DNA from 2 places in the Acidovorax sp. PRC11 genome. Region 1 is predicted to be linked to the other one. Evidence: predicted binding sites of a transcription regulator. Region 1 holds the regulator's gene; the other holds the start of a gene.

The links. The regulator FliA, encoded in region 1, starts transcription of late flagellar genes. The targets are predictions, from matches to a motif close to CTAAAGTTTNNNNNNNNNNNGCCGNTA.
Region 2: Q9R47_RS12365 (YjfB family protein) is a predicted target of FliA. The motif match lies at 9,077-9,103, and genes of this name have one in related genera.

Annotation. Positions count from the first base shown of each region.
Region 1 covers NZ_JAUZUQ010000029.1:23,347-37,814, forward strand. The annotation lists gene flgJ (flagellar assembly peptidoglycan hydrolase FlgJ) at 1-458, opposite strand, end outside; gene Q9R47_RS22070 (flagellar basal body P-ring protein FlgI) at 507-1,673, opposite strand; gene Q9R47_RS22075 (helix-turn-helix domain-containing protein) at 1,781-2,254, shown strand; gene Q9R47_RS22080 (HipA N-terminal domain-containing protein) at 2,251-2,442, shown strand; gene Q9R47_RS22085 (flagellar basal body L-ring protein FlgH) at 2,657-3,370, opposite strand; gene flgG (flagellar basal-body rod protein FlgG) at 3,412-4,194, opposite strand; gene flgF (flagellar basal-body rod protein FlgF) at 4,267-5,007, opposite strand; gene flgE (flagellar hook protein FlgE) at 5,072-6,349, opposite strand; gene Q9R47_RS22105 (flagellar hook capping FlgD N-terminal domain-containing protein) at 6,411-7,061, opposite strand; gene flgC (flagellar basal body rod protein FlgC) at 7,086-7,490, opposite strand; gene flgB (flagellar basal body rod protein FlgB) at 7,546-7,989, opposite strand; gene flgA (flagellar basal body P-ring formation chaperone FlgA) at 8,241-9,041, shown strand; gene flgM (flagellar biosynthesis anti-sigma factor FlgM) at 9,134-9,475, shown strand; gene Q9R47_RS22130 (hypothetical protein) at 9,559-9,960, shown strand; gene Q9R47_RS22135 (RNA polymerase sigma factor FliA) at 10,070-10,786, opposite strand; gene Q9R47_RS22140 (hypothetical protein) at 10,791-11,588, opposite strand; gene flhF (flagellar biosynthesis protein FlhF) at 11,581-13,131, opposite strand; gene flhA (flagellar biosynthesis protein FlhA) at 13,128-14,468, opposite strand, start outside.
Region 2 covers NZ_JAUZUQ010000009.1:61,803-76,270, forward strand. The annotation lists gene Q9R47_RS12330 (flavin reductase family protein) at 125-736, shown strand; gene Q9R47_RS12335 (sorbosone dehydrogenase family protein) at 877-2,313, shown strand; gene Q9R47_RS12340 (LysR family transcriptional regulator) at 2,366-3,334, opposite strand; gene Q9R47_RS12345 (D-serine ammonia-lyase) at 3,425-4,789, shown strand; gene Q9R47_RS12350 (tripartite tricarboxylate transporter substrate binding protein) at 4,883-5,863, shown strand; gene Q9R47_RS12355 (amidase family protein) at 5,969-7,546, shown strand; gene Q9R47_RS12360 (FAD-dependent oxidoreductase) at 7,569-8,708, shown strand; gene Q9R47_RS12365 (YjfB family protein) at 8,819-9,022, opposite strand; gene Q9R47_RS12370 (dihydrolipoyl dehydrogenase) at 9,133-10,545, opposite strand; gene Q9R47_RS12375 (YigZ family protein) at 10,657-11,244, opposite strand; gene azu (azurin) at 11,412-11,867, shown strand; gene Q9R47_RS12385 (hypothetical protein) at 12,154-12,354, shown strand; gene Q9R47_RS12390 (methyl-accepting chemotaxis protein) at 12,431-14,050, opposite strand; gene Q9R47_RS12395 (YgiQ family radical SAM protein) at 14,302-14,468, shown strand, end outside.

The DNA.
Region 1 (14,468 bases):
TGCTGCACGAAGCCGTCGCGGCCCTTGGGGGCCGGCGCATACGCGTTCGCCGCCGCGGCGGCGCGGGCCGCGGAGGGGGCCTGCAGGCTCAGCGTGGACGGCGGGGAAAACGCCGGCGCGGCCTCCTGGCCGCTGCCGATCTGGCGGGTGAGCTGGCGCTGGATGGCTTCGGAGAGGCCGCCCGGCAGGCCCGACATCTGCACCGAGAACTGCTGGTCGAGCATGTCCTGGCCCAGGTTGCCCTGCTCGCCCTCCATCAGGCCCGACTTCATCGTCGCCTCGCGCATGCTCTTGATCATCTCGCGCATGAACAGCGACTCGAACTGCTTGGCCGCTTCCTTGGCGGCCTTCGGGTCGTTGCTTCCGGCCTGGAACTTCAGCGCGTCCAGCGAGCGGGCGTCCACCGCCAGCGCGTTGGAGGCCGTGGCGGGGGCGGAGGAGGTCAGGCTGAGCGACATGGTGGTCTCCCGGCGGTCAGGCGGAGGCGGAGGCGGACGCGGCGGCCATCAGATGACCTCCAGCTCGGCGTTGAGTGCGCCCGCGGCCTTGATGGCCTGCAGGATGGCCAGCAGGTCCTGCGGCGTGGCGCCCAGCGTGTTGAGCGCGCGCACCACGTCGGCGAGCTGCGGCGACGGCGGCATCTGGATGATGTTGCCCGGCTCCTGCTTCACCGTGATGTCGCTCTTCTGCGCGACCACCGTCTGGCCCTGCGACAGCGGATTGGGCTGGCTGATCACCGGCGTGGAGCTGATGGTGATCGACAGGTTGCCGTGCGCGATCGCGCAGGGGCCCAGCGTCACGGCCTGGTTGAACACGATGGAGCCCGTGCGGGCGTTGATCACCACCTTGGCCGCCGGCGTGGCGTCGGCCAGCGGAATTTCCTCCAGGTCGGCGATGAAGTTCACGCGCCCGCCCGGGTCCTGCGGGGCGCGCACCTGCACCGTGCGGCCGTCCAGCGCAGTGGCGATGGACGCGCCCTTGCCGAGCTTGTCATTGATGGCCCGCGCCACCTTGCGCGCGGTCTGGAAATCGGAGGCGTTGAGCCCGAGGTTGATCGTGTCGCCGTCGTTCAGCGGCGTGGGCACCGCGCGTTCCACCTGCGCGCCTTCGGGAATGCGCCCCGCGCTCAGGTGGTTGATCTGCACCTTGCTGCCACCGGCCGCCGCGCCCGCGCCGCCCACGACGAGGTTGCCCTGCGCCAGCGCATAGATCTCGCCGTCGGCGCCGCGCAGCGGCGTGGCGATCAGCGTGCCGCCCTTGAGCGACTTGGCATTGCCCATCGAGGACACGCTCACGTCGATGAACTGCCCGGGCTGCGCGAACGCCGGCAGCTGCGCCGTCACGATCACCGTGGCCACGTTCTTGAGCTGCGGCGCGGCCGTGCCCGGCGGCAGGCTGATGCCCATCTGCTGCAGGTAGTTGGTGAGCGCCTGCGTGGTGATCGGCATCTGCGTGGTCTGGTCGCCCGTGCCGTCCAGCCCCACGACGAGGCCGTAGCCCGTCAACTGGTTGCTGCGCACCCCTTGCACGGCCGCCACTTCCTTGATGCGCAGCGCATGCGCGGGTGCCATCGCCCCCAGCAGGGCGAGCGCGGCGAGGCCATGCGCGATCCCCAGCCGCAGGGCGGCCCGGTGCGCGCGTGCGAGGAAGGAGGTGGGGGCAGGAGACTTCATGGCACCGATTGTGGGATCGGACGGCGCCGGGGGATGGAGGGAAAAGGCGCCGGATCACCCCGCTTTCTTGGCTGGATGCAGGGTCGCTCTCGTGGCGGCTCATCTAATTGATCGTTTCGATTCAGATGGGTGTCGGCGCCGCGATGCTCACGATCGAAGGGATCGTTTCTATTTTTTGGACTCCATCGGCGCATGGATCAAAATCTAAACGCTCACTTCTATATGGATGCTCGATGAAGAACCGATGGATCACCAGCGTCGACGACATAGGCCAGGTCATTCACGCCGCGCGCAAGACCCATGGCGTCCGCCAGGACGACTTGGCTGGCAGCGCCGGGGTGAGCCATGTGTACCTGCGCGACCTGGAAAACGGGAAGGCAACCGTCCAGATGGGGCGCGCGTTGAAAGTCCTGGAAGAACTGGGCCTCCGGGTCATGGTGGAGATGCCCGACGACGTTCATGCGCGGCTGGCTGCCGTGCAGGAGAAGGACGCCGCTCTGCAGGCGACAGGATCCGGGCCGCGTAAAGCGGAGAAAGGCACCGCGCAATCGCCACGATCCGCCAAGGTGCATCGCCAATGAGCCGGCGCACTTTGGCCGTTTCCATCAATGGCGAACCGGTGGGCGACCTGAGCGAGCAGAACAACCTCTGGGGCTTCCAGTACGCGTCCAGCTGGCTGTCCCGCCGCCAGCCCTATCCGCTGTCTCCCTCTTTGCCGCTGGTTCCCGAGCCGCTGCTGGATGGCGCCACGGTCCGGCCGGTACAGTGATCGCGCGGTTGCCGGAGGCCGCAGACGGGCTGATCCGGCAGATGACCGAGGAATATGGATCCATGCGGATCCTCGCTCGGGTCACGTCCGGAACCCGGGCCGCCGAACTGCACCTGCTGCGTGCGATCCGCCACGTGGTGATCGCCGACATGCTGGCGCGCATGAGGTAGCTCCTGCCAGCCGTTGCGCGGGCCAGGCCGCGCGCTTCAGGCCTTCAGAACGGCGCCACCGAATTGAACGCCCGCGCCAGCCACCCCATGGCCTGCGCCTCGGCCGGGGAGCCCCGTCCGCGCGACTGCACGCGGGCGTTCGCCACCAGGGTGGAGCTGACCACGCTGCCCGGCTGCAGCGAGCGCGGATCCACGGTGCCCGAGAAGCGCAGCACGTCCACGCTCTCGGCCACGCCGATCTGCTTCTCGCCCGCGATCACGAGGTGGCCGTTGGGCAGCACCTCGACCACGGTGGTGGTGATGGTGCCCGTGAAGGTGTTGCTGCTCTGCAGGTCGCCCTTGCCCTCGAAGTTGTTGGTGCTGTTGCCGCCCAGCTTCAGCTTGCCGAGATCGCCCGCGCCGATGAAGGGGAACGCGCTCACGCCGGCCGTGTTGGCGGCCGAGCGGTCCACCTTGGAGCTGGACTTCTGCGAGGCGGAGATCGTCTCCACGATCTGGATGGTGACGATGTCGCCCACGAGCCGCGCGCGGCGGTCCTCGAACGCCGGCCGGTAGCTGGCCGCGTGGAACAGGCTGCCGGTGGCCGGACCGGTCGCGCGGGGCACCGTCTGCACGGCGATCGGGGCCTGGGTGGGCGGCATGTCGATCGGCGGCGGCGGGTTGACGGTGGCGCAGCCGGTGGCGGCCAGCAGGGCGGCCACGGCGGCGAGGCGCGCGAAGGGAAGGCGAAGGAGGAGGGGAGCGGCGGTGTGCGGCATGGTCGTTGCCTCGGAAGTCTGGAGGAAAGAAGGTGCGCGCATCACAGCTGCGCGAGCTTGGCCAGCATCTGGTCGGACGTCTGGATGGCCTTGGAATTCATTTCATAGGCGCGCTGGGTCTGGATCATCGACACCAGCTCTTCCACCACGTTCACGTTCGAGGTTTCGAGGAAGCCCTGGCGGATGATGCCCAGGCCGTTGGTGCCCGGCGTGCCCTGCTGGGGCTGGCCCGAGGCCGCCGATTCCTTGAACAGGTTCTGCCCGACCGGCTCCAGGCCGGCCGAGTTGATGAAGCTCGCCATGGCCAGCGTGCCGATCTGCTGCGGCGCGGTCGTGCCCGGCACGGTGGCCGAGACGATGCCGTCCGTGCTGATGCTGATGCCGGTGGCGTTGGCCGGCACGGTGATGCCGTTGGCCACGGGCAGGCCGCTGGACGTGACCATGCGCCCCTGGGAGTCGAGCTGGAACGAGCCGTCGCGCGTGTAGCCGGCGGTGCCGTCGGGCATCGTCACCTGGAAGAAGCCGTTGCCGTTGATCGCCACGTCCAGGTTGTTGTTGGACTGCGCCAGGCTGCCCTGCGTGAAGTTGCGGCTGGTGGCCACCGTGCGCACGCCCAGGCCCAGGTGCAGGCCGGTGGGCAGCTGGTTCTGCTCGGTGGTCTGCGCGCCCACCTGGCGCAGGTTCTGGTACATCAGGTCCTCGAACACCGCGTTGTTGCGCTTGTAGCCCGTGGTGGAGACGTTGGCGAGGTTGTGGGAGATCACGTCCAGCTGCGTCTGCTGGGCGGACATGCCGGTCTTGGCGATCCAGAGCGAATTGATCATGGCGGTTCCTCGGGGGATGCGGGCGTGGAGTGCGTGCGGGGCGGTGCGGTGGCGTCGGCGGGCGGTCGGCCGTCAGCCGTTCAGGTTGAGCAGCTGGGCGGCCGTCTTGTCGTTGTTCTCGGCCGTCTGCAGCAGGCGCATCTGGGCTTCGAACTGCCGGGAGGCGGAAATCATCCCGACCATGCTTTCCACGGCGTTCACGTTCGAGCCCTCCAGCGCGCCGGACAGCAGCCGCCCGTTCGGATCGTTGGGCATCGGGTCGCCCGACGCGGGCCGGAAGAGAGCGTCGTCGCCGCGCTTGAGCGGGTCTTCCAGCGTGGGCGTGGCGAGCTTCAGGCGGCCGATCGGCGTGGCCTGCTGGCCCGCGACGCGCGCGGTGATGGTGCCGTCCGAGCCGAGCGACACGTCGGCGCCGGGCGGCACGTCGATCGGACCGCCGCCGTCCGACAGCACCGTGAGGCCGTTGGAGGTGCGCAGCTGCCCCTCGGCCGTGACCTCGAAGCTGCCGTTGCGGGTGTAGGCCTCGGTGCCGTCCAGCCCCTGCACCGCGAACCACGCATTGCCCACCGCCATCGCGTCCAGGTTGCGGCCGGTGCGCTGCACCGGGCCCGGCGTCTGCACGTGGCCCGAGGTCGCCTCCAGCGCGAACACGCGGGTCTTGGAGCCGTCGCCCTGCACGGGCACCGCGCGGAACGTGGACATCTCCGCGCGGAAGCCGTTGGTGGAGGCGTTCGCGAGGTTGTTGGCCAGCACCGCCTGCCGTTGCGCGGCGGCGCTGGCGCCCGTCATGGAGGTGTAGATGATGTGGTCCATCGCTCGGCCTGCAGGAAGAGGGAATGCGTTCGGGGATCAGTGGCGGGTCAGGGCGGGCCGGACGTCAGCGCAGGTTCACCAGCGTGGACATCACCTGGTCCTGCGTCTTGATGGTCTGCGCGTTGGCCTGGTAGGCGCGCTGGGCGGTCATCATGTTCACCAGCTCGGCCGTGAGGTCCACGTTGGAATCCTCCAGCGCGCCGGAGCGCAGCCCGCCGAACTTGCCTTCGGTGGGCGTGCCCAGCACCGGCTGGCCCGACTGGAACGTTTCCACCCAGTTGTTGTTGCCCACCGAGGCCAGGCCCTGCGTGTTGCGGAAGCTGGCCAGCGCCACCTGCCCCTCGGCGCGCGTCACGCCGTTGGAGTAGCGCGTCATCACCGTGCCGTTGTTCTCGATGCTGATGCCCGTGAGTTCGCCGGCCGTGTAGCCGTCCTGCGACAGGTTCGACACGGCGAAGGCCTTGCCGTACTGCGACACGCCGTCGAGCTTGATCTGCACCGTGTAGTCGGCCAGGCCGTTCGGGTTGGGCGGCGTGGGCTTGACGGTGAGCGGCATCTGGAAGCCGGTGTCGGGCGCGGTCGCGGCCGGCGAGACGATCTTGCCGCTCGCGTCGAACTTGATCTGGCCGATCGGCGTGGCCACCACCGGCGGGTTGGCCGTGGCGTCGTCCAGCTTGTCGTACACGTCCCAGGTGTTGGCGCCGTTCTTCTGGAAGTACAGGCTCACCGGCTTGGCCACGCCCTGGCTGTCGTACACATTGATCGACGTGCCGTAGGTGGAGCGCGGCGTGGCGGGCACGGGCGGCGTGGCGGTGGCGTCGCCGGCGGCATCGGGCGCGCGGGCGTCGAGGTTGAATTCCGCGGTGATCGCCGTGGTCTGCTTGGCGGGAATCGGCTTGGAGGTGGGGAAGGTGAGCGGGGCGGCGTTGCTCGCCGTGCGCTTGCCCGTGACCGGGTCGAGCGCATAGCCCATCACCTGCGCCTTGGTGTTGGTCACCAGCTGGCCGTTGCTGTCGAGCTTGAAGTTGCCGGCGCGGGTGTAGGCCCGCGAGCCGTCGGGCTGCTGCAGCGTGAAGAAGCCGTCGCCGTTGATCGCCACGTCCAGGCTGTTGCCGGTGACGGAGATGTTGCCCTGGTTGAACTGCTGCGACACCGCGCCCAGCTCCACCCCGATGCCGGCGTTGGTGCCGCCCGCGGAGCCGATGGCGTTGGCCACCATTTCGGCGAATTCGGCGCGCGAGGCCTTGAAGCCCACGGTGCCGGAGTTGGCGACGTTGTGGCCGATCACGTCCAGGTTCTTGCTGGCGGCGTTGAGGCCGGACAGGCCTTGCTGGAAGCTCATGGTGTTCTCCTCGGGAGGCGGAAAAGGGGTGTTGTCGTGTGGGGATGGATGCGCGGGGCCGTCAGAGCACCGAGCGGATGTTGGCGTAGTTCACCGTGCTGCCGGTGTCCAGGTTCAGCGTGAGGGCACCGGCGTTGGAGCCCGTGCCCAGCACCTTGGCCTGCATGAGCGGTGTCGCCTCGACGGCGCCATCCTTGGTGGAGGCCACCACGCGGAACTTCAGGTCGCTGCGGGTGCCGGTGTACTTGCTGCCGTCCCAGGAGAAGTCGTGGCGGCCGGCCGCGCTCGCGCCGACGTCCACCGTGTCGACCACCTGGCCGCCGGGCGTGACGACTTCCACCTTCACGTCGGTGGCGGCGCCCTTGAGGTCGAAGGTCCCGGTGCCGGCGCTGTCCTTGAAGGTCATCTTGTCGCCTTCGGTGAGAACGGTGCGGCCGATCATCATCGTGCCCTGCAGCGTCTGCATGGTCGTGAACTGCTCGGCCATGGTCTGCATGCTCAGGTTGAGCTGCTGGATGCCCGTCACCGTGTTGATCTGCGCCATCTGCGAGGTCATCTGGGCGTTGTCCAGCGGGTTCATCGGGTCCTGGTTGTTGAGCTGCGCGACCAGCAGCTTCAGGAACCGGTCCTGCGCGGCGGCCGGATCGGTGGCGGAGTTCGAGCCGGAGCCCGAGTTCACGGTGGCCGTGGAGCCGACGGGGTTGAGGATCATGGTGAGGACCTTCGGGGAAAGGGGTTACTGGCCCATCTGCAGCGTCTTGAGCAGCAGCGACTTGGTGGTGTTCATGACCTCGACGTTGTTCTGGTAGGAGCGCGAGGCCGAAATCATGTTGACCATCTCTTCCACCGCGTTCACGTTGGAATGGGTCACGTAGCCCTCCGCATCGGCCTGCGGGTGGCTGGGGTCGTGCACGCGCTTGCCCGGCGTCTGGCTTTCGCTGATGGCGCTCACGCGCACGCCGGCAGCGCCCTCGTCGCCCATGGGCGCCGTCTGGAACACCACCTGCCGCGCCTTGTAGGCCTGCCCGTCCGGGCCGGCCACGGCATCGACGTTGGCGAGGTTGCTGGCCACGATGTTGAGACGCTGCGCCTGCGCGCTGATCGCGCTGCCGGAGACGCCGAAGATGGAGAACATGGACATGGCGGGAATCGCTTTCTGGTGCGGGGCCGGTCGTGCGGGGGCGGGGCTCGGCGGCTCACTGGCCCTGGATCGCGCTCAGCATCGTGCGCGCGTTGCCGTTGATGAAACGCAGCGTGGCCTCGTAGCGCACGGCGTTGTCCGCGAACGCGGCCCGCTCCCGGTCCAGGTCCACGGTGTTGTTGTCCATGCTCGGCTGGGTCTGCACCGTGTAGCCCATGGCGCTGCCGGAGCCCATGCCCGTCGTGGCGGCCGGCAGGGGAATGTGGCGCGGGTCGCTGGTGCTCTGCTGGCGCTGGATCGCGCGCTCGGCCGTGCTGAAGGTGGCGCCGGTGCCCTGGCCGGTGGCCTCGCGCAGCGCGTCGCCGAAATTGAAGTCGCGCGCCACGTAGCCGGGCGTGTCGGCATTGGCGATGTTGCTCGCGATGGCGCGCTGGCGCTCGGCACGCAGCATCAGCGCGTTGCCGTGGAAATCCAGCCGTTCGGTCAACTTGTCGAGCATGGGGGCACCTTGCGGAAATCGGGGTTCGGGGCCGGCCGCGGCGCAGGGGCCACGGGTTCTCGGCGTGGGACCGATTATGGAAACGGGCCCGTTTTTCTAAAGCGCGAAGAACGCAGGGATTGGCGCGCAGTTCGGTCCATCGCCACGGCCCGCACGCCCTAGAGTGCAGGTTGTGCAATGGCCCCCGGACCGCCCCCGTCCGCGGCGGCTTCCCGTTCCATTTCCGCAGCGCCGCTGCCCAGGAGGCCTCCATGTTCCGCAACCCCCGCCTGCCGTCCTCGCAACGCTCCCGCTCCGCCCCGCGCCCGGCCGGCGCGCTCGCCCGCATGGCCGGCGCCGCGCTGCTCGCCTGGGGCGCGGCCGCCGCGGCCCTGGCGCAGGCCGTGCCGGGCACGCCCGGAGTGGACGCCACGGCCGACCTGGGCGGCATCACCCAGCGCTGGCTCGACGATGCTCTGCAGCGCAACCAGATGTCGGGCGGCGGCGCGCTGCCGCTGCGCATGGAAGTGAGCGTGGGCCAGCTGGATTCCCGGCTGCGCCTCGCGCCCTGCGCCCGGGTCGAGCCCTATCTGCCCGCCGGCTCCCGGCTCTGGGGCCGCACGCGGCTGGGCCTGCGCTGCGTCGAGGGTCCCACGGCGTGGAACGTCTTCCTCCCCGTCACCGTGAAGGCCTTCGGCCCCGCCTGGGTGCTCACGGGCAACGTGGCCTCCGGTGCCGTGCTGACGGAGGCCGACGCCACCCAGGCCGAGGTGGACTGGGCGGCCGAGACCACGGCCATCGTCGCCAATCCCGAGAACTGGGTGGGGCAGGTCGCCTCGCGCCAGCTCATGGCCGGCCAGGCGCTGCGCCAGCACATGGTGAAGGCCCCCACGCTCTTCCGTGCCGGCTCGCCGGTGCGGGTCGTCGCCCAGGGGCGCGGCTATTCGGTCACATCGGCGGGCCAGGCCGTCACGAACGGCTCCGTCGGCGAGACCGTGCGCGTCCGCATGGATAATGGCAAGATCGTGGCCGGCATTGTGACCAACGATGGAACGGTCGAGGTCGCCCTGTGACGTCCTGTTTCCGAAGAAAAGCCTAAAGTCCGCGCCATGATGGTCGAAAACATTGCTACTGTGCCCCACATCCGACGGGGTGGGAGAGTGCGATGAAGATCAGTCAGAACCCGGAATTGCCGAACGCGCTGACGCAGCAGGTCCAGGCTGCGAAGCAGCAGGCCAAGGCGGCCGCCCCGGCCCCTGCCGCCGAGGAAGCCACCAAGACCGCGACCACGGTCGCCGCCGCGGGCGGCACGCCCGTGACGTTCTCCAGTGCCGCCAAGGCGCTGGATTCGTCGCTGCGCAGCAGTGCGGATTTCGATGCCAACAAGGTCAAGGCCGTGCGCGCGGCGATCGAAAAGGGCACCTTCACGGTCGATGCCGAAGCCATCGCCGACAAGCTGCTCTCGAACGCGCAGGAAACCATCGCCCACTCCCCCAAGTCCCATTGAACGGCTGATCCCGTCTCAGGGCGCCCGCCGCACCGCACGCGGCACGCGCGCCCCCCATGGGTCGGTCGGCACAGGATCGACCCATGCACCCCTCCTCCGCTGCCTCCGCCGCCCCCGAAACCCTGCTCTCCACCGTCGAGTCGCTCCTGGCCGATGTCGGTGCGCTGTTGCTGCAGGGCGATGCCCCGGCGCTGGAGCGCTGCGCCCCCCTGCTGCGCCAGGCCGCGCTCGACCTCTCGCGCGCCCTGGACAACCGCCCCGCCACCGCGCCCGCGCTGCCGCCCGAATGGGCGCGCCGGGTCCAGGCCGTGCGCGGGCAGCTCGCGCTGCAGCGCGAACAACTCGCCCGGCTCGCCGCGATCACCGAGCGGCAGGTGGCCTCGTTCCTGCCGCCGGACCGGAACGGCACCACCTACGGCAGCGGCAGCCCTTCGGGCACCGGCATGCGCGGCAGCGCGGCCCGGATCTACCGGTCGCAGAGCTGAAACGACGAAGGCCCCCGAAGGGGCCTTTTTGCGGACCGGCCGCCGCGCGGGGCACGGGCGTTGGCCGCATGGGGGGCTGACGGGCAGGGCGTGGTGCCCGGCCCGGCCGTCAATGGCTGCGCATCTTCGCGCGCAGCCGCGCGATCGACTGGCTGTGCAGCTGGCAGATGCGCGATTCGGTCACGCCGAGCACGGCGGCGATCTCCTTGAGGTTCATGTCGTGCTCGTAGTACATGCCCATGATCTGCTGCTCGCGTTCCGGCAGGGACTTGATCGCCGCCACCAGGGACGAGCGCAGCCGCTGGTCGCGCAGCATGGCCATCGGGTCGGCCGCGCTGTCGGCCACGTGGCGGTCGAGGAAGCCGTCCTCGTCGTCGTCCCCGCGCGTCATGTCCTCGAGGTAGACGAGCTGGGTGCCGCGCACCTTGCTCAGCAGCGACTGGTATTCGGCCAGGCTCAGTTCGAGCTCGGTGGCGATCTCCGATTCAAGCGGGCTGCGGCCGAGCTTCTGCTCCAGCCGGTGCACGGCCTGCTCGATCTCCTTCTGGCTCTTGCGCGAGCTGCGCGACATCCAGTCGCCCTCGCGCAATTCGTCGAGCATCGCGCCGCGGATGCGCTGGGACGCGAAGGTCTCGAACTGCACGCCCTGCGTCACCTCGTAGCGCGACAGGGCCTCGCTGAGCCCGATCATGCCCACCTGGATCAGGTCGTCCAGCTCCACGTTCGGAGGAAGCTTCGCGATCATGTGGTGCGCGATGCGGCGGACCAGCGGCGCGTGCTGGCGTATCAGTGCATCGCGGTTGAGCTGTCCTTTGGCGGTGTACATCGGATCAATGGCTCCGTGCGAAGGGCTGGGCCGGCCCGTGCGCCCCGAAGGACGGGGCGGTGGCGACCGGCGCGGCGCCCATGGTGCCCGCGTTTTCGAGCAGTTGCAAGGCCAGGCGCTGCAGGTCCTGCGGGTGGTTGGCCCGCAGGGTGGCCGTGTGCAGTTCGCTGCCCAGGTGCCGCTCCACGCAGCGCTGCAGGGCGGCGAGCGTGGCATGCGCCCGGGCCATGCCCGCGGGCCGGTCGGTGGGCAGCACCGAGGCGACGGTGCAGGGCACGCCGGCGTGCAGCGCCATGTGCTTGAGCTGGCGGTAGCTGCTCACCGCGTGGTCGCTGCCCTCGGCGATCAGCAGCGGCACCGTCCCGGTATCGCGCACCAGCGGGGCGAGGGCCTCTGCGGGTGCGTAGATCGCCAGCACCTGGTAGGCGCGGAAGAACGGCTGCAGCGTCTGCTGGGCCGTCAAGGCGTCGGCGCTCTGGCGCGCCAGCCGCCGCAACCCGTAGGCGGCAGGCAGCACGGCCAGCGAGGTGGCCGCGGCGGCCCCGGTGTCCAGCGGTGCGCCGTCCTGCCAGGACGGCTCGGCGAGCAGATGGGCCAGGCCGGGCGCGGCATCGGTCTCGCGCGCGGTGCCGTCCAGCACCGCCACGGGGTAGCCCATGCGCTGCAGGGCCGAGCACACCTGGAAGAACGTCTCGAGCCCATAGGCCGCATCCGGCTGCGCCAGGATGGCGATCGTGCGCAGCGGGGTCTGCGGCACGAGGCCCAGCAGGCTCGCGCCCTGGTGAAAACCGGTATCAAGCATTGACCAGTCCCCTTTCCATGGCCATTTCGGGCGAGTGCGAGAAGAAGAAGTTCAGGTCCGACGCCTTCGGATCGAACGCCGACTTGGCAGGCGCCCGCATCGAGGTGGCGATGAGCTTGTGCGCGTCGGCGGCTTCCCAGTCCTCCGGAACCCGCTGGCCATTGGTCACGCCGCGCAGCACCATCTGGTGGCGGATCAGCGCGTCGACGGCCGGGCCGAGCTTCACCGCTTCGTCCACCTTGGAGAGGATGGCCTGCTGCGAGCCGTCGGTCTTGAAACCGGTGAGCACGTCGTCCAGCGTGTCGCCGTGGCAGCCCGCATTCAGCACCAGCAGGCGGTTCACGCCGGGCAGGTCGAGCACGTCGAGCATGTCGCGCTTGCGCGGATCGCGCGGCGCCACGCCGGTCGTGTCGATCAGCACCATCTTCTTGCCGGCCAGCAGGCCCAGCAGGTCCTGCAGGGCGGCGCGGTCGTGCGCCAGATGGGCCACCACGCCCAGCATGCGGCCATAGGTGCGCAGCTGGTCGTGGGCACCGACGCGGTAGGTGTCGAGCGTGATCAGGCCGACGCTGGCCGGGCCGTGCACCCGGGCGCACAGCGCGGCGAGCTTGGCCGTGGTGGTGGTCTTGCCGACGCCGGTGGCACCGACCATCGCGTACACGCCGCCTTCTTCGTAGAGGGGACGCTGTTGCGCGTCGGTCCGCAGGTTGCGCTCCAGAACGTCCATCAGCCAGCGCACGGCATGGCCCGCGCCCATCTCTTCGGGCAGGCGCTCCAGCACGGCCCGGGCCAGCGACGGCGAATAGCCGGAGCGGATGAGCTTGAGCATCAGGTTCGACTGGATCGGGTTCTGCCGTGCCTGGCCCAGCCAGGCGAGGGTGTTGAAGCGGTCCTCGATCAGGTCCTTCATCGCCTGCAGCTCGTTCATGACGTTCTGCTGGCCGGACTCCTGCGCGAGCGACGGCACCGGGGCCTGCGCGCGGCGCTCGCGCACCGGCGGCTGGGCGGGCAGGCCCATCGGAATGGCGTGCAGCGGGTTGTGGCGCTGCACCGGCGCGGCGGGGGCCGCGGCACGCTCGGGCATGCGCGGGGCGGCCGGGCGGGCCTGTGGAGCGGCGCGCTCGAACAGCGGCGCGGGTTCGGCGGCGGCCGGCGCGCCGCCCAGGGCCTCGTGGCGGCGGCGCAGCATGCGCTCGCGCACGTAGTCCTGGAACGAGAGGGTGCTCATCGCCAGCTGCTCGGTGTCCTGTGCCACCGGGTTGCGCGGCGGCTCGGCGCGCTGGGTGGTGCGCGTCGGGCGGTTCGACTGCACCGGGTTGGCGGCCATGTCGGCGGCGCGTTCCTGCAGGCGGGACGCGGGCGGGGCGGTGGGTTCGGCGGCGGCGTTCTCCAGCGACGAGAGCGTGTCTTCGGCGGTCGCCATCACTTCCACGCCGCCGGCGATCTGGCGGTTGGAGAGGATCAGCGTGCCGTCCCCGAAGGCCATGCGCGCCTTGGCCAGGGCCTCACGCGAGGTGGCTGCGGTAAAGCGTTTGATGTTCATGCTGCACCTTTGAGGATCGGGCCGATGCGGATGGTGTGGGTTTCAGGGATCTCGCTGTGCGCGAGAACCTGCAGTCGGGGGGCGACGCGGCGCACGAGGCGCGAGACCGCGTTGCGGATGGCGTCGGGCACGAGCAGGCAGGCGGGCATGCCCATCTCTTCCTGGCGCATGGCCACTTCCGCGGCCTTCTGCGTGAGGATGTCGGCCACGCCGGGATCGAGCGAGGGGCCGCCGGCATTGCCCAGGGCCTGCACCAGCAGGCGCTCCAGGCCGGGCTCGATGGCGATCACGTTGAGTTCCCGGGTCGGGCCGTAGATCTGCTGCACGATGGCCGGCGAGAGGGCGATGCGCACGCGGCGCGCCAGCTCCACCGGATCGGCGATGCTGCCGGCGTACTCGGCGAGCGTTTCGATGATGGTGCGGATGTCCCGGATGTGCACGGACTCTTCCAGCAGCAGCTGGAGCACCTTCTGGAACGTTGCGATCGACACCATTTTCGGAACCACTTCCTCGATGAGCTTGGGGGCCAGCTTGCTGACGTGTTCCACGAGCTGCTGCGTTTCGGTGCGGCTCAAAAGCTTCGAGGCCTGCACTTGCATCAAGTGTGACAAATGGGTGGCCATCACGGTTTCGGAATCAACGACGGTAAAACCCGCCATTTGTGCCGCTTCCTTCTGGTGCTCGTCGATCCAGTGCGCCGGCAGGCCGAAGGCCGGGTCGGTCGTCGGCGTGCCGATGAGCGGCGTGCTGATGCCGCCGGGATTGATCGCGAGGAACATGCCCGGGAACGCCTCGCCCTCGCCCACGACCACGCCGCGCAGCGTGATGCGGTACGCGCTGGGCTTGAGCTCCAGGTTGTCGCGCACGTGCACGGCCGGCGGCAGGAAGCCCACTTCCTGCGCGAACTTGCGGCGCACGCCCTTGATCCGGGTGAGCAGGTCGCCCTGGCGGCTCTTGTCCACGAGCGAGATCAGGCGGTAGCCCAGTTCCAGGCCGAGCAGGTCCACCGGCTGCAGGTCGTCCCAGCTGGCCTCGCCGTCGCCGGCCGGGGGCGGGGGCGCCTCGACCGGCTTGGGTGCGTTCGCGCGCTGGTGCAGCAGCCAGGCGGCGTAGCCGAAGCCGCTGCCCAGGATCAGGAACACGGCGTGCGGCATGCCGGGGATCACGCCCAGCAGGATCAGGATGGCGGCGGCCACGCCCAGCACGCGCGGCGACATGAAGAGCTGCTGCACGATCTGCCGGCCCATGTCCTGGTCCTTGCCGACCCGCGACACCACCATGGCGGCGGCCACCGAGATCAGCAGGCCGGGAATCTGCGCCACCAGCGCATCGCCCAC
Region 2 (14,468 bases), on a different contig from region 1:
GCAGGCGCGGTGGGAGGGTCGCGAGGCCGTGGGGCTGCATCGTACGCCCTGGCATCACCGCCGCGATGGTGTCGTGAGGCCCGTCCCGGCCCGTGGGACGTGGGCCTGCTAGCATGGCCTGCCCATGTCTGCCGAATCCGCTGCTGCTCTCCCGTGGCCTCCGCGCAAGCCCCGGCGGCGGCGCGCGCCTGCGTGGAGCGAATTGCCGGTGGAATCGGTGCGCCGGTATCTGGAGCCGGGCCCCGTCGTGCTGGTGGGTTCGGCATGGCGCGGGCGTTGCGACCTCATGACCATGGGCTGGCACACCGTGATGGAGTTCACGCCATCCTTGCTGGGCTGCGTGATCTCCCGTGCCAACCACAGCCACGGACTGGTGCGCCGCAGCCGGGAATGCACGATCAACATCCCTGACGCCCGCTGGGTGGATGAAGTGGTCGGCGTCGGCAATTGCTTGGGCGCCGAGCTGGACAAGTTCGAGCGGTTCGGGTTCACCGCGGAGCCTGCCAGCCAGGTGGCCGCTCCGCTGGTGCGGGAATGCTTCGTGCAGATCGAGTGCCGCGTCGCCGATACGCGCCTCGTCAACCGCTACGATTTCTTCGTGCTCGAAGTGCTCCGCGCGCGCGTCGATACGTCCGTGCGCCGGCCGCAGACACTGCACTACCAGGGCGACGGGGAATTCATGCTCTCGGGGCGAACGATCAGCCGCCGGGCGCTCTTCCAGCCGCACATGCTCTAGGCGCGTGCGGGGCGTCCAGCGGCGCTGCGGAAACGCGGCGCGCTACCGCCGAGTTCGCGGCGTTCGCTGACAAGGGCGGCAGTCCCGCGTGGCCAGACTGTCGGCACTCCTTCAGCCGACCGGCACCGCCGGGCCCCGCCATGCGCCTGCACCTCTTCGCCCCCGACCCGTCTTCGTCCTCGTCTAGTGCTCCCGCCGGGCGGCGCGTCCTCTTGCGCCCCTGGACGCTGGCCCCGCTGGTGGCGGCCGCCGTACTGGCCGGATGCGGCGACACCGCGCGCCTGCCGCCCGAGGCCGGCATCGGCGCCAGCCCCACGCTGCCGGAGCCTCACAAATCCCTGATCCCCACCGTGCACATCGCGCCCGCCAAGGGGTGGCCCGACGGCGGCGCGCCCCAGCCCATGGCGGGCCTCGGCGTGATGCCGTTCGCACGCGACCTCCAGCATCCCCGCTGGCTGCTCGTGCTGCCCAACGGCGACGTGCTGGTGGCCGAGAGCGACAAGCCCGCATCCGAAGGGCCGCCGCCGGACGACGGGCTGCTGAAGAAGGTGCGCAACTGGGTCATGGGCAAGGTCATGGCGAAGGCGGGCTCCGGTAATCCCTCGGCCGACCGCATCACGCTGCTGCGCGATGCCGACGGCGACGGCGTGGCGGAAACGCGCAGCGTCTTCCTGCAGGGGCTGCATTCACCCTTCGGCATGGCGCTGGTCGGCAACGAGCTCTACGTGGCGAATGCCGATGCCGTCGTGCGCTTCCCCTACGTTCCCGGCCAGACGGCGATCACCGCCGCGCCCGCGAAGCTGGCCGACCTGCCGTCGCGGCCGCTCAACCATCACTGGACCAAGAACCTGATTGCCAGCGCCGACGGCACCAAGCTCTACGCCACCGTGGGCTCCAACAGCAACGTCGCGGAAAACGGCATGGAGGCCGAGGCGGGCCGCGCGGCGGTGTGGGAGATCGACCGGGCGACGGGTGCGCATCGCGTCTTCGCGAGCGGCCTTCGCAACCCCAACGGCATGGGCTGGGAGCCGGGTACCGGCGTGCTCTGGACGGTGGTCAACGAACGCGATGAAATCGGCAGCGATCTGGTCCCCGACTACCTCACCTCGGTGAAAGACGGTGGCTTCTACGGCTGGCCCTACAGCTACTGGGGCCAGCACGTGGACGCGCGCGTGCAGCCGCCCCGGCCGGACCTGGTGGAAAAGGCCATCGTGCCCGAATACGCGCTCGGCAACCACGTCGCGCCCCTGGGGCTGGCGTTCGCGGGCGGCGCGAACGGTGCGGGAAGCACGGGTGCCGCGGTGCCGCCGTTGGCTCCCCAACTGGCCGATGGTGCCTTCGTCGGCCTGCACGGCTCCTGGAACCGCAAGCCGCGCAGCGGCTACAAGGTCATCTTCGTACCGTTCGCCAACGGCAGACCCCAGGGCATGCCGATCGACGTGCTCACGGGCTTCGTCAGCGGCGAAGGCGATGCCTGGGGCCGGCCCGTGGGTGTGGCGCTCGATGCGAAGGGCGGGCTGCTGGTGGCCGACGACGTGGGCAATGCCGTGTGGCGGGTGGCTGCCGCCAAGCAGTGACGACGACGCGTGGCCGCAGGGCAAAGAGGCGAGAGTCTTTCATTGCTCGCTCCTAGGCAGACTCCGAGCGCGGCGGCAGCGACACCGCCCGCACCTGCCGAAACCGTTCCCCTTCGTCGAGCAGCCACTCCCGCACCCGTGCCATCGCCGGGCCCGCCTGCGGCGCCGTCACGAAGGAATAGTGCGCGCGGGAGGGCACGCAGCGGCTGAACAGCGGCAGGAGCCGGCCGGCAACCACGTCCTCCAGCACCAGCGCGGCCCGGCCCATGGCGATGCCCTGGCCGGCGACCGCGGCGCCCACGGCCAGCTGGGAAAGGTTGAATTGCGGGCCGGCCTTCCAGGCCGGCGGCGTGGCGCCCACCGCGTTGAACCAATGCTGCCATTCCTCGAAGGTGTCCGCGCCTTCCCAGGCGCTGCCGTCGTGCAGCAGCCATTCCGGGCGCATGCGATCGGGCGCGTCGCGCAGGCCCGGGTGCGCGGCGACGAACGCGGGGCTGGCCACGGGCAACAGCCATTCGTCGAGGAATTCGGTGGCCTCCAGGTCGGTATAGCCGCCCGGGTCGAAGCGCACTGCGGCCTCGATCCCGTCGCGCACCATGCGGGTGCGGTCGATCCGGTGGAATTCACCGAACACGCGCAGGCCGACGCCCGGGTGCTGCAGAAAGAATCCGCCGAGGCGCGGCGTGAGCCACTGCATGGCGAACGAGGGCGAGCAACTGAGCGTGGCCGCGGCGTGGGTGTCGGGGACATGGCGCATCTGGGCGAGCGTGCCTTCGATCGCCCCGAAACTCTCGCGCAGCACCACGGCCAGCCACTGGCCTTCGGGCGTGGGCACCAGTGTGCGCGGGGTGCGCAGGAACAGCGGCCGCCCCAGCCAGTTCTCCAGCTGCTTGACCTGCTGGCTCACCGCGCCCTGCGTGATGCACAGCTCCGCCGCGGCGCGCGTGAAGCTTCCCTGGCGGGCGGCCGCATCGAAGCACCGCAACCAGGCAAGCAAGGAGTTGGACAGGCGGTTATCCATTATTCAAACTAATGCACTCGTCAATATAAATGCTTTGCGGGGCGGCCAGGGCGAGCGCAAGAATGCATCGGACGATCTCCTGCCGCACCCATGAACCACAGCACGCCTTCCTCCACCGAAATTAGGGCTCCCTCTGGCACCTTGCCCGACGCCGTGCGGCATGCCGAACCCTGTCTGTGGCTCAATCCCGACCGCCTCGCCGAAGTCCCCGCCGCCATGGATGCCTGCGGGCAGAACATTAGTCTGCATGATACGCAGGCCGCGGCCTCGCGTTTTGGGCGGTTCGCGCCGCTGCTCGCCCGGCTGTTTCCCGAACTGCAGGCCTCCGACGGCATCATCGAATCGCCGCTCACCGCCGCCGACCCGCTCGCCCCGCGCCTGGGCCTGGCACCGGAGCAGGGGCGGCTCTGGATCAAGGCGGACCACGGCCTGCCCGTGGCAGGTTCCATCAAGGCGCGCGGAGGCATCCACGAGGTGCTGGAGTTCGCCGAGGCGCTCGCGCTGCGCGAGGGGCTGGTCACACCGGGCGGCGATTACCGTGCGCTGGCGGGGCCGGCGGCCCGCGCCGTCTTCGCGCGCCATCAGGTGGCCGTGGGGTCCACGGGCAACCTGGGCCTCAGCATCGGTGTCGCGGCGTCTGCGCTGGGCTTCCGTGCGGCGGTGCACATGTCGGCCGACGCCAAGGAATGGAAGAAGGAGCGGCTGCGGCAGCGCGGGGTCGAAGTGGTCGAGCACATGGGGGACTACGAGCGCGCCGTGGCCGCGGGGCGCGCCCAGGCCGCGGCCGACCCGTTCTGCCATTTCGTGGACGACGAGCGTTCGCTGTCCCTGCTGCTGGGCTACAGCGCGGCCGCCCTGCGCCTGCAGGACCAGTTGCGGGAGCAGGGCTTCGCGGTGGATGCGGAGCATCCGCTGTTCGTCTACCTGCCCTGCGGCGTCGGCGGCGCGCCGGCGGGCATCGCATTCGGCCTGCGGCAACTGCTCGGCCCGCACGTGCACTGCTTCTTCGCCGAGCCGGTGCAGTCGCCGTGCTTCCTCGTGCAGATGGCCGCGCCGGAGGGAACGCATCCGTCGGTCTACGACATCGGGCTCACGAACCGTACCGAGGCCGACGGCCTCGCGGTGCCCCGCGCATCGCTGCTGGCGGCGAGGTTGATGCGGCCCCTGCTGTCGGGCGTATTCACGGTGCGCGACGACACGCTGTTCGAGCAACTGGTGCAGGTGCTCGATGCCACCGGGGAGCGCATCGAGCCCTCGGCCGCCGCCGGGTTCGGCGGGCCGGCGCTGCTCACGGGCTCCGAATCCGGCCGCCGCTGGCTGCAGGCCCGGGGGCTGGAGCATTCGCTGCCGCAGGCCACGCACCTCGTCTGGACCACGGGCGGGCTGTTCGTGCCGGAGGCGGAGCACCGCGGGTTCGAGGCGCGCGGCAGGGCCCTGCTGGCGGCTCGCCGCTGATTCCCGCGCCTGCATCCGACCCGTTCCATCGTCTTCCCCGACCCTGCGGACCGACCGTTCCCGCACCTTCCCCGCCACCCTGGAGAGACCGCCATGAACCATGCCAAGAGGATGTTGTTGTCCGCCATCGCCGCCGTCTGCGCCGTCGCCGCGCTCTCGCCCGCGACGGCCCAGGAGCCGTACCCTGCCAAGCCGATCACGCTGGTGATCCCGTTCCCGCCCGGCGGTGCCACCGACGTGCTGGGCCGCGTCGTCGGCAAGAAGCTCGGCGACGTGCTCGGCCAGAGCGTGGTGATCGACAACCGGGCGGGCGCGGGCACGGTGATCGGGGCCGCGTACGTCGCCAAGGCCGCGCCAGACGGCTACACGCTGCTCATGAGCTCCGGCACCACCTTCACGGTGAACCCCGCGGTGCGCGCGAAGCTGCCCTACGACCCCGTCAAGAGCTTCGACCCGATCGGCATCACCGGCCGCACCGGGCTCATCCTGCTCGCCGGCAAGAACGTGCCGGCCAACGACGTGAAACAGTTCGTCGCGCTGGTGAAGGGCGCGCCCGACAAGTACTCCTATGGATCGTTCGGTTCCGGCACCACCTCGCAGTTCGCGGGCGAGGCGTTCTTCAACCTGGCGGGCCTGAAGATCCAGCACGTGCCCTACAAGGGCAGCGCCCCGGCGATGGTGGATTTGATGGGCGGGCAGATCCCGTTCACCGTGGACACAGTGGCCGCGGCGGTGCCCCAGCTCAAGGAAGGCAAGGTCAAGGCGATCGCCGTGACCTCCGCCAAGCGGTCCTCCCTGCTGCCCAACGTGCCCACGCTCGCCGAGAGCGGCTACGCGCTCGACATGGACACCTGGCTCGCCGTCGTGGCTCCCGCCGGCCTGCCGCCGGCCGTGAAGTCGCGCCTGGAGCGTGCGATCGCCCAGGTGGTGGAAGATCCGGAAACCCGCGACAAGCTGCTGGCCAACGGGTTCGAGCCCGCCTATGGTTCCTCGAAGGCCCTCGCCGCGCTGATCGAGAAGGAACTGCCGCTGATGCGTGCCGTGGCCCAGCGCGCCGGCATCACCGCCGATTGACGGCCACCAAGCGGTCCCACGGGGTGCCGGCGGGCCCTTCCACGGCGCGCGCAAAATCCCCGCCATGCTGACAACGAGACAACGCCGCCTGGCGCGGCGCCCGACATGACCCGATCCCCCTCCACCTCCACACTCCCATCGTCCCTCGCCGAGTTGACCGCGCCGGAACTGCGGCACCTGATCGCGCGCCGCGAGGTCTCGCCGGTCGAATTGCTCGAGGCCTGCATCGCCCGCATCGAGGCCGTCAATCCGTATGTGAATGCGATCACCGCGACCTGCTACGACCGCGCGCGCGCCGAGGCCCGCGAAGCCGAGCAGGCGGTGCTGCGCGGCGATGCGCTCGGGCTGCTGCACGGGCTGCCGCTGGGCGTGAAGGACCTGGAGGCGACCGCCGGGCTGCTCACCACCTACGGTTCGCAGATCTACCGCGAGCACGTGCCTGCGGAAGACAACGTGCTGGTCGCGCGGCTGCGCCGGGCCGGCGCCATCGTCACCGGCAAGACGAACATCCCCGAAATGGGCGCGGGCGCCAACTCGCGCAACACGGTCTGGGGCGCGACGGGCAATCCCTTCGATCCGCGGCTGAATGCCGGGGGCTCTTCCGGCGGTTCCGCCGCGGCCCTGGCGTGCGACATGCTGCCGGTCTGCACGGGCTCGGACACGGGCGGCTCGCTGCGCATTCCCGCGGCCAAATGCGGCGTGGTGGGCTTCCGGCCCTCTCCGGGCGTCGTGCCGAGTTCGCGCAAGCTGCTGGGCTGGACGCCGATCTCGGTCGTCGGCCCGATGGGGCGCACCGTGGAGGAGGCCTGCCTGCAGCTCGCGGCCACGGCCGGCATGTCCGCGGGCGATCCGCTCAGCTATCCGCTCGATGCCAGCGTGTTCCTCTCGCTGCCCGAGGTCGATCTCTCGAAGCTCCGCGTCGGCTACACCGAGGATTTCGGTGCCTGCGCGGTGGACGATGGCATCCGCGCCACCTTCCGCGGCAAGATCGCGGCCATGCGGCACCTGTTCCGCAGCTGCGATGCGGTCCCGTTCGACCTGGGCGACGTGCACCGCTGCTTCGACGTGCTGCGTGCCGAGGCCTTCGTGGCCGGCACGCGCGAGGCCTACGAACGCGACCCGGCCAGCCTGGGACCGAACACCCGCGCCAACTACGAGATGGGGGCGGCCATGACGCTCATCGACAGCGCCTGGGCCCAGGCCGAGCAGACGCGCATCCTGGCGCGCTTCCAGGAAGCCTTCGAATCGTTCGACGTGATCCTCGCGCCGACCACGCCGGTTTCGCCGTTCCCGTGGACGGAGCTGTTCGCCAGCCACATCAACGGCGAGCCCCAGGCCAACTACTACCGCTGGCTGGCACTCACCTACGTGACGACGCTCACCACGCACCCCGCGCTCAGCCTGCCCTGCGGCCTGGACGGCCAGGGCATGCCGTTCGGCCTGCAGGTGGTGGGGCGCTTCCGCGACGACCTGGGTACGCTGGCCACCGGCCGGGCGATGGAACACGCCTTCGCCGGCATCGCGGGCCTGCAGCGGCCGCGTCCGGCGCTGGACCGCCTCGGCCCCGTCGAGCCCGCGCTCACCTCCCTCGTCACCACCGGCCCGGATCCGCGCGACGCGCGCGGCCTGCCGCGCGCGGACGGATCGGGCGCCCCGGGCCACGCCCAGGCGTCGGCGGTGTGATGTGAATCCAGAAGGAGCACCCATGACCGAATCCGTCGATTTCCTCATCATCGGCGCCGGCATCGCCGGGGCCTCCGTGGGCTGGGAGCTGGCGCACGCCGCGCAGCGGCCGAGCGTTCTCGTCCTCGAGCGCGAGCCGCAGCCGGGCTACCACACCACCGGGCGCTCCGCGGCCCTGTTCATGGAAACCTACGGCACGCCGCAGATCCAGGCGCTGACGCGGGCCAGCCGCGCGTTCTACGACCATCCTCCCGAAGGTTTCGCGGATGCCGGCATCCTGTCGCCGCGCGGAGTGGTCTATGTGGCGGGCCCGGAGCAACAGGACCTGCTGGAAGCCGCATACGCCGAAGCCGTCACGCGCTCGCCGAACGTGGAGCGGGTACCGCGCGAGCGGCTGCTCGAGTGGCTGCCGTGTCTGCGTCCCGACGCGGTGGCCGCAGGCATGAGCGAGCCCGGCGCTTCCGACATCGACGTGCATGCGCTGCACCAAGGCTATCTGCGTGGCCTGCGGCAGCGCGGCGGGCGCCTGATGACGGGTGCCCGGGTCGACGCCATCGCACGGGGCGGCGAGGGCTGGCTCGTCCGGCTGGGCTCCGGCGAGCCGATCCGTGCGCGGACCCTCGTCAACGCGGCGGGCGCCTGGGCGGACGAAGTCGCTGCGCTGGCCGGAGTGCTCCCGATCGGTCTGGAGCCGCGGCGGCGCACGGCATTCACCTTCCCGGTGCCGGAAGGCATGGACGCGAGCCGGTGGCCGGCCGTGGTCGGCATCGACGAAAGCTTCTATTTCAAACCCGACGCGGGCCAACTGCTGGGCTCGCCGGCCAATGCCGATCCCACGCATCCCCACGACGTGGTGCCGGAAGAGCTGGACGTGGCGACCGGCATCTGGAACATCGAGCAGATGACCACGTTCCAGATCCGCAGGCCGTCGCACACCTGGGCCGGGCTGCGTTCGTTCGTGCCGGACGGCGACATGGTCATCGGCTGGGACGGCCAGGCCGAAGGCTTCTTCTGGCTGGCGGGGCAGGGGGGCTACGGCATCCAGAGCGCCGCCGGCGCGGCACGCCTCGCGCGCGGGCTGCTTCTCAAGGAACCGCTGTCGGCCGAGCTGGCGGCGCAGGGCGTGGAGCCGCAGGCGCTGTCACCGAACCGGCTGCGCTGACCCCCATCGGGAGCCGCACCGATCCGCGCGTCGGCGTGGAAGGGTGCAGGCCCATGGCCTTCCGCCCGGCCGCGAGAGACTAGCGCGCCGCCCACGGCGAGGCGCCCCGTTCAGGCGAAGGTGTTGACCTGGGTACCCAGCGAACCGGACGTCGCCAGCGGCGGCTGGGGCAGCGCCTGGAGCAGCTGCTCCGCCGACGATTGCTGGATGTCGATGGCCTTTTTCAGCACGGCGACATTCACGGCATCCGATGTCTTCTGGCTGGCCAGTCCGGCCGCGGTGCTGACGATGGATTGCGAGAGGCTGACGTCCATGGCGAACTCCTTGTGCAGCCTCCCGTCGGAAGCCAATGGATGAAGATCCCCTGTTATCGGCCATCGCCGCGCCGGCTTGAGAACTATTTGCGAAAACCGCGCCGGCCGCTTCAGTCCAGCGCACTCGACCCGTAGGCGTCGCAGGCCGACAGGTCGGAGTCGCTCCCCTTGGGCAACTGGCTGGCGGCATCGCGCAGCGCGGTGCGCAGGCCTTCCTCGAGCACCGGGTGGTAGAAGGGCATGCGCAGCAGATCGTGCACGGTGAGTTCGCGGTCCACCGCCAGGGCCAGCAGATGGGCCATGTGTTCGCCGCCGGGAGCGCACATTTCCGCGCCGAGCAGCCGCCCGGTGCCGTGCTGGGCGTACACGCTCAGCCGGCCCGCGTTGCGTTGCCCGGCGCGTGCGCGGCCCTGGCGGCTGAAGTCGACGGTGCCGGTCACGGATTCGCCCGCCTTCAGGTCCTTGTAGCGCCGGCCGACGGTGGCGGCGTTCGGCTCGGTGAACACGATCGACAGGGACGTGCGGCGCCGGAATCCGCGCGGGTCCGGGGCGAGCGCGTTCAATCCGGCGATGTGCCCGTCGTCGGCCGCTTCGTGCAGGATGGGGCGCAGGGCATTCGCATCGCCGGCCATGAACACCGGCAGGTGCCCGATCTGGGTGGTGCGCCGGTCCACCGGCGGCACGCCGTGCTCGTCGAGCTCCACGCCCAGCGTGTCCAGCCCGAGGTGTTCGACGTTCGGGCGGCGTCCCATGGCCGCGAGCACCTGGTCGACCACGACGGTCGCGTCGCCGTTGGTGACCTCGATGCCGCCGGGCACTTCGCGCAACTGCACCTTGCCGCCGACGTTCAGCACGAACTCGGATTTCAGGAGATCCCGCAGCGCATCGTTGATCGACGGATCGGACAGGCCCGCCACCTCGTTGCCGGTGGCGAACGCCGCCACTTCCACGCCGAGCCGCGACAGCGCCTGCGCCATCTCCACGCCGACCGGGCCGAGTCCGATCACCGCCATGCGCGGCCCCAGGTCCGGCTGCTCGAACAGGGTATCCGTGGTGAGGATGCGGTCGCCGAAGGCCAGCCAGTCTTCTGGCACCGTGGGTCGGGAGCCGGTCGCGATGACGACGCTGCGGGTTTCGTACACCTTGCCGTCGACCTCCACCTGGTGCGGGCCCTGCAGGCGCGCACGCCCGGAGATGCCGCGCGTGCCGATGTCCGAGGCCTTCACCGCGCCGGCAACGAAATCGTCGCGCAGTGCCCGCACGCGCTCCAGCACGGCGGGCAGGTCCACGCGCAGGGCTTCTTGTCCGCGGATGCCGAAAGTATCGAAGGCGTGGCGTCGGTGGAATGCATCGGCGGCTTCGATCAGCACCTTCGAGGGCATGCAGCCCACCCGCGCGCAGGTCGTGCCCCAGGGGCCGTCGTTGACGATCAGCACGCGTTCCGTGCGCTTGCGCACCTCGCGCAGCGCGGCCAGGCCGGCGGATCCGGCTCCGATGATGATCGTGTCCAACATGTCGCTCATGGGTGGGTGTCTCCTGCGCCGGTGCCCGGGGCTCGGCAGTAGAGTGTCGGCGCGCGCCGTCGGGCGGGCATGTAGGCCGATAGGCTGTCTTGCCGGCCCCGCGCGCGGGTCTCAGGCGCCGAGCCAGCCCGCGCGCCCCTGTGCGGCATCATCGATGCGCTGCCGGAAGGCGGCCGCGCGCGAGGCGGGCAGGCAGACCTGCAGCACCACCAGCGAACCGTGCGCCACGTCCTGCAGCACGGCACCGGCGGCCTCCACTTCGCGCCGCACCAGGCCCTCCTGCGCGTAGGGCACCTGGCAGCGCAGTACCTCCATGCGTTCGAGCGGAACTTTGTCTGCCCCGAGCAGGGCCTGCGCCACGGTGTCGGTGTAGGCGCGCACCAGGCCGCCGGCCCCGAGCTTCACACCGCCGAAGTAGCGCACCACGGTGGCCAGCACGCCCTCCAGGTCCTGGTGCCGCAGCACCTCCAGCATGGGCCTGCCGGCGGTTCCGCCCGGCTCGCCGTCGTCCACCGCGGCCGACTGGCCGCCGGCCAGCAGCGCCCAGCACACATGCGCGGCGCCGGGATGCTCGCGCCGCAACGCGTCGACCACCGCCTGGGCGGACGCCCTGTCCGCCATCGGCTGCACGCAGCCGATGAAACGGCTTTTCTTGATGAGGAGTTCGCTGTGGCAGGGCGCCCGGAGTGTCTGCGGCATGGGCCGGCCAGTGTAGGCCTTGTGGCGCGGATGAATCCCGTGGCCCTTGATGCACGTCAACAGGCCGGCAGCGCCGATTTCCTACGATGGGCCATCGCCGCACACGCGCTTTCACCGGTGGCATTTCACCGGCGCGTGCACCGGCATTCATCGAAGGAGTAACCGACATGGCACAACACTGGAAGGCCCTGGCCCTCGTTCTGGCACTGGGTGCCGGCGCATCCGCGCACGCCGCCGACTGCAGCGTCGAGATCGAAGGCAACGACGCGATGCAGTTCAACAAGAGCGCCATTTCCGTGCCCCAGAGCTGCAAGCAGTTCACCGTCAAGCTCAAGCATGCGGGCAAGCTGCCCAAGACCGCCATGGGACACAACTGGGTCCTGGCCAAGACGGCCGACATGCAGGGCGCTTCCGCCGACGGCATGGCAGCCGGCGCGGAAAAGAACTACGTCAAGGACGGTGACAAGCGCGTGATCGCCCACACCAAGCTGCTCGGCGGCGGCGAGAGCGACGCGGTGACCTTCCCGGTCGCCTCGCTCAAGGCCGGTGAGGCATACACCTATTTCTGCTCGTTCCCCGGCCACTCGGCACTCATGAAGGGCACGCTGGCGCTGGCGAAATAAGGACGGCTCGCGCAGCCCTTTCCGGAGCGCCGCCGCATCCTGCAGCAGCACGAGCCCGCCCGCGGTGCGGCACTTCGCCAGAACCGTCGCACCGCTCGGTCGGGTAGGGCGTTCCACCGCGGCAGGGTGGGGCGGGGCGGGGAGGCGGGGCGGGAAGGTCCGCATTGTTTTGTCACGGAGGAGAGGCTCCGGCCTACAGGAGGGCGGCAGTTGCGCATCTACGCTCGGACGGGCCACCCCGGCACGAAGACTGCGCGGCGCCACGCGTCGCCTCCCGGAGCCTGACATGCTGTCCTTGAATCTTTCGTCGTTCGCGCTGCCGCGCTTCCTGTCCACCCGCTTTTTCGTGGCCGATGCGCAGGCCGCATCGCCGTCCTTCCCGGTGGACAGGGCCGATGGCATGGCGCGGGCGCCCGAACTCGTGTCGCCCTACGACGCGCCCCCCGCCGACCTCGACCAGCGCGTGCGTGCCCTCGGTGAATGGTGACTCCGTGATGGCCTGGAGCCGGTGAGCCCATGGTGGCCCGCCGGCTCCTTTTCCGTTCCAGCGGGTGCGCCCGCCCTCATTGCGGGATTGCGATGAACTGCGCCGGCTGAGGCAGTGCCGGCTGCTGCGGGTGCAGCTTGAAGACCGAAACCGCGTGCACCAGCTCCCGCGCCTGCTGCTGCAGGCTCTGCGCCGCGGCGGAACTCTGTTCGACCAGCGCGGCATTCTGCTGCGTGGCCTCGTCCATGTGGTTCACGGCGATTCCCACCTGCGCCACGCCGTTGCTCTGCTCGCTGCTGGCGGCGCTGATCTCGCCGACGATGTCGCTCACGCGCCGGATCGACGCCACCACTTCCTCCATCGTCTGGCCCGCCCGGTCCACCAGGGCCGTGCCGGACTCCACCTGCTCGACACTGGCCGTGATGAGGTCCTTGATTTCCCGCGCGGCCTGGGCGCTGCGCTGGGCCAGGCCGCGGACTTCGCTGGCCACCACCGCGAAGCCCCGGCCGTGCTCGCCGGCGCGGGCGGCCTCCACGGCGGCATTCAATGCCAGGATGTTGGTCTGGAACGCGATGCCGTCGATGACGCCGATGATGTCGGAGATGCGGCGCGAGCTCTGGTTGATGTCCCGCATCGTCTTCACGACCCGGCTCACGGCTTCACCGCCCTGCTGTGCCACGCCCGAGGCGCCGCGCGCCAGCTGGTTGGCCTGCATCGCGCTGTCGGCGTTGTGGCGCACGGTGGAGCTGAGCTGCTCCATGGTCGCGGCTGTCTGCTGCAGGGCGCTGGCCTGGTGCTCCGTCCGCATGCTCAGGTCGCCCGCGCCGGTGGCGATTTCCGTCGAGCCGATGGCGATGGAATCCGACGCGCTGCGCACCTGGGCGACGATGCGGGCCAGGCTGGCCTGCATCGTGGACAGCGAGGCCATCACGCTGCCCGCCGTGGCGTGCCCGGTGGCGTCCAGCGGGCCCAGGTCGCCGTCTGCCACGCGCTGGGCGGCCCGCCCCAGTTCCGAAGGTTCGGCACCCAGTTCGCGCGCCAGGCGGCGCGTGATGGTCACGCCGGCTGCGATGGCCAGCACCAGTGCTGCCAGGCACGCGCCGACCAGAACGGCCCGCTGGTGATTGAACGTGGCCTCGGCGTCCTGCTCCGCCGATACGGCCCGCTTGCCTGCGTCGCCGACGAATTCGCTGGCCTTGGCCGTGAGTTGCGCGAGCAGCGGGCGGCACTCGTTGCTGATCTTGGCCACCGCCGTATCGAGCTGGCCGGCCACCGCCAGCCGCACGATGTCGCGTGCCACCGGCCCGTACACGGCCTCGATCCGCTCCAGGTCCCCGAGCAGTTGCCGCGTGGTGTCGGGCGCCGTCCGATCCTTGGCGACCTGTTCCTTCAGCCCGGCCAGCGTCTTCTGCACGTCCTCGTCCGCCTTCAGCACCAGCGCCAGTTCCTTTTCCACTTCCACCCGCTCGCGCACCAGCACCAGGTTGCGGACGGCGATCGCCCGCCGGTTCACCGCGCTGCGCAGGCTGCTCGCCAGATTGGATTGGGTCTCGACGCCCTGCACGTACCCGGTGAAATTCCGGTTCGCGATGTCGAGCGACCGCAGGGACAGGAGGGAGACGACGAGCACCATCACCACCAGCGCGCCAAAGGCGATGCTGAGCTGGTTCCGGATCTTCATGGAGGGTTGGAGCATGGGGAAATTCCTTGGGTATTGGTGTTGTCTGAGAGCAAGGAGGATGCAGTAATTATCGTTTTATTTGAGAAAAATGATTTCTGCTTTTTGTTTGGCGGAATCAGGGAAATCCTTGGCTGCCAAGGCGGATGGGTAGGGGGAATCCGTGGTAATGAAGGGAAACCCCATCGCCGCCGTGGTGGAGCGCCTTCCCGCACGGCCTTCGGGCGCCGGGCGCCTAAAATCCGGGGCCCCGCCCCCACGCCATTCCAATGAACGCCCCTGTCGACGTTTCCTTTTTCGCGCGCGCCGCCAAGCCGCTGACGAGCTACCGCCCCTACTGGGCCAAGCGCTTCGGCACCGCGCCGTTCCTGCCCATGAGCCGGGCGGAAATGGAGCGCCTCGGCTGGGACAGCTGCGACATCATCCTCGTCACGGG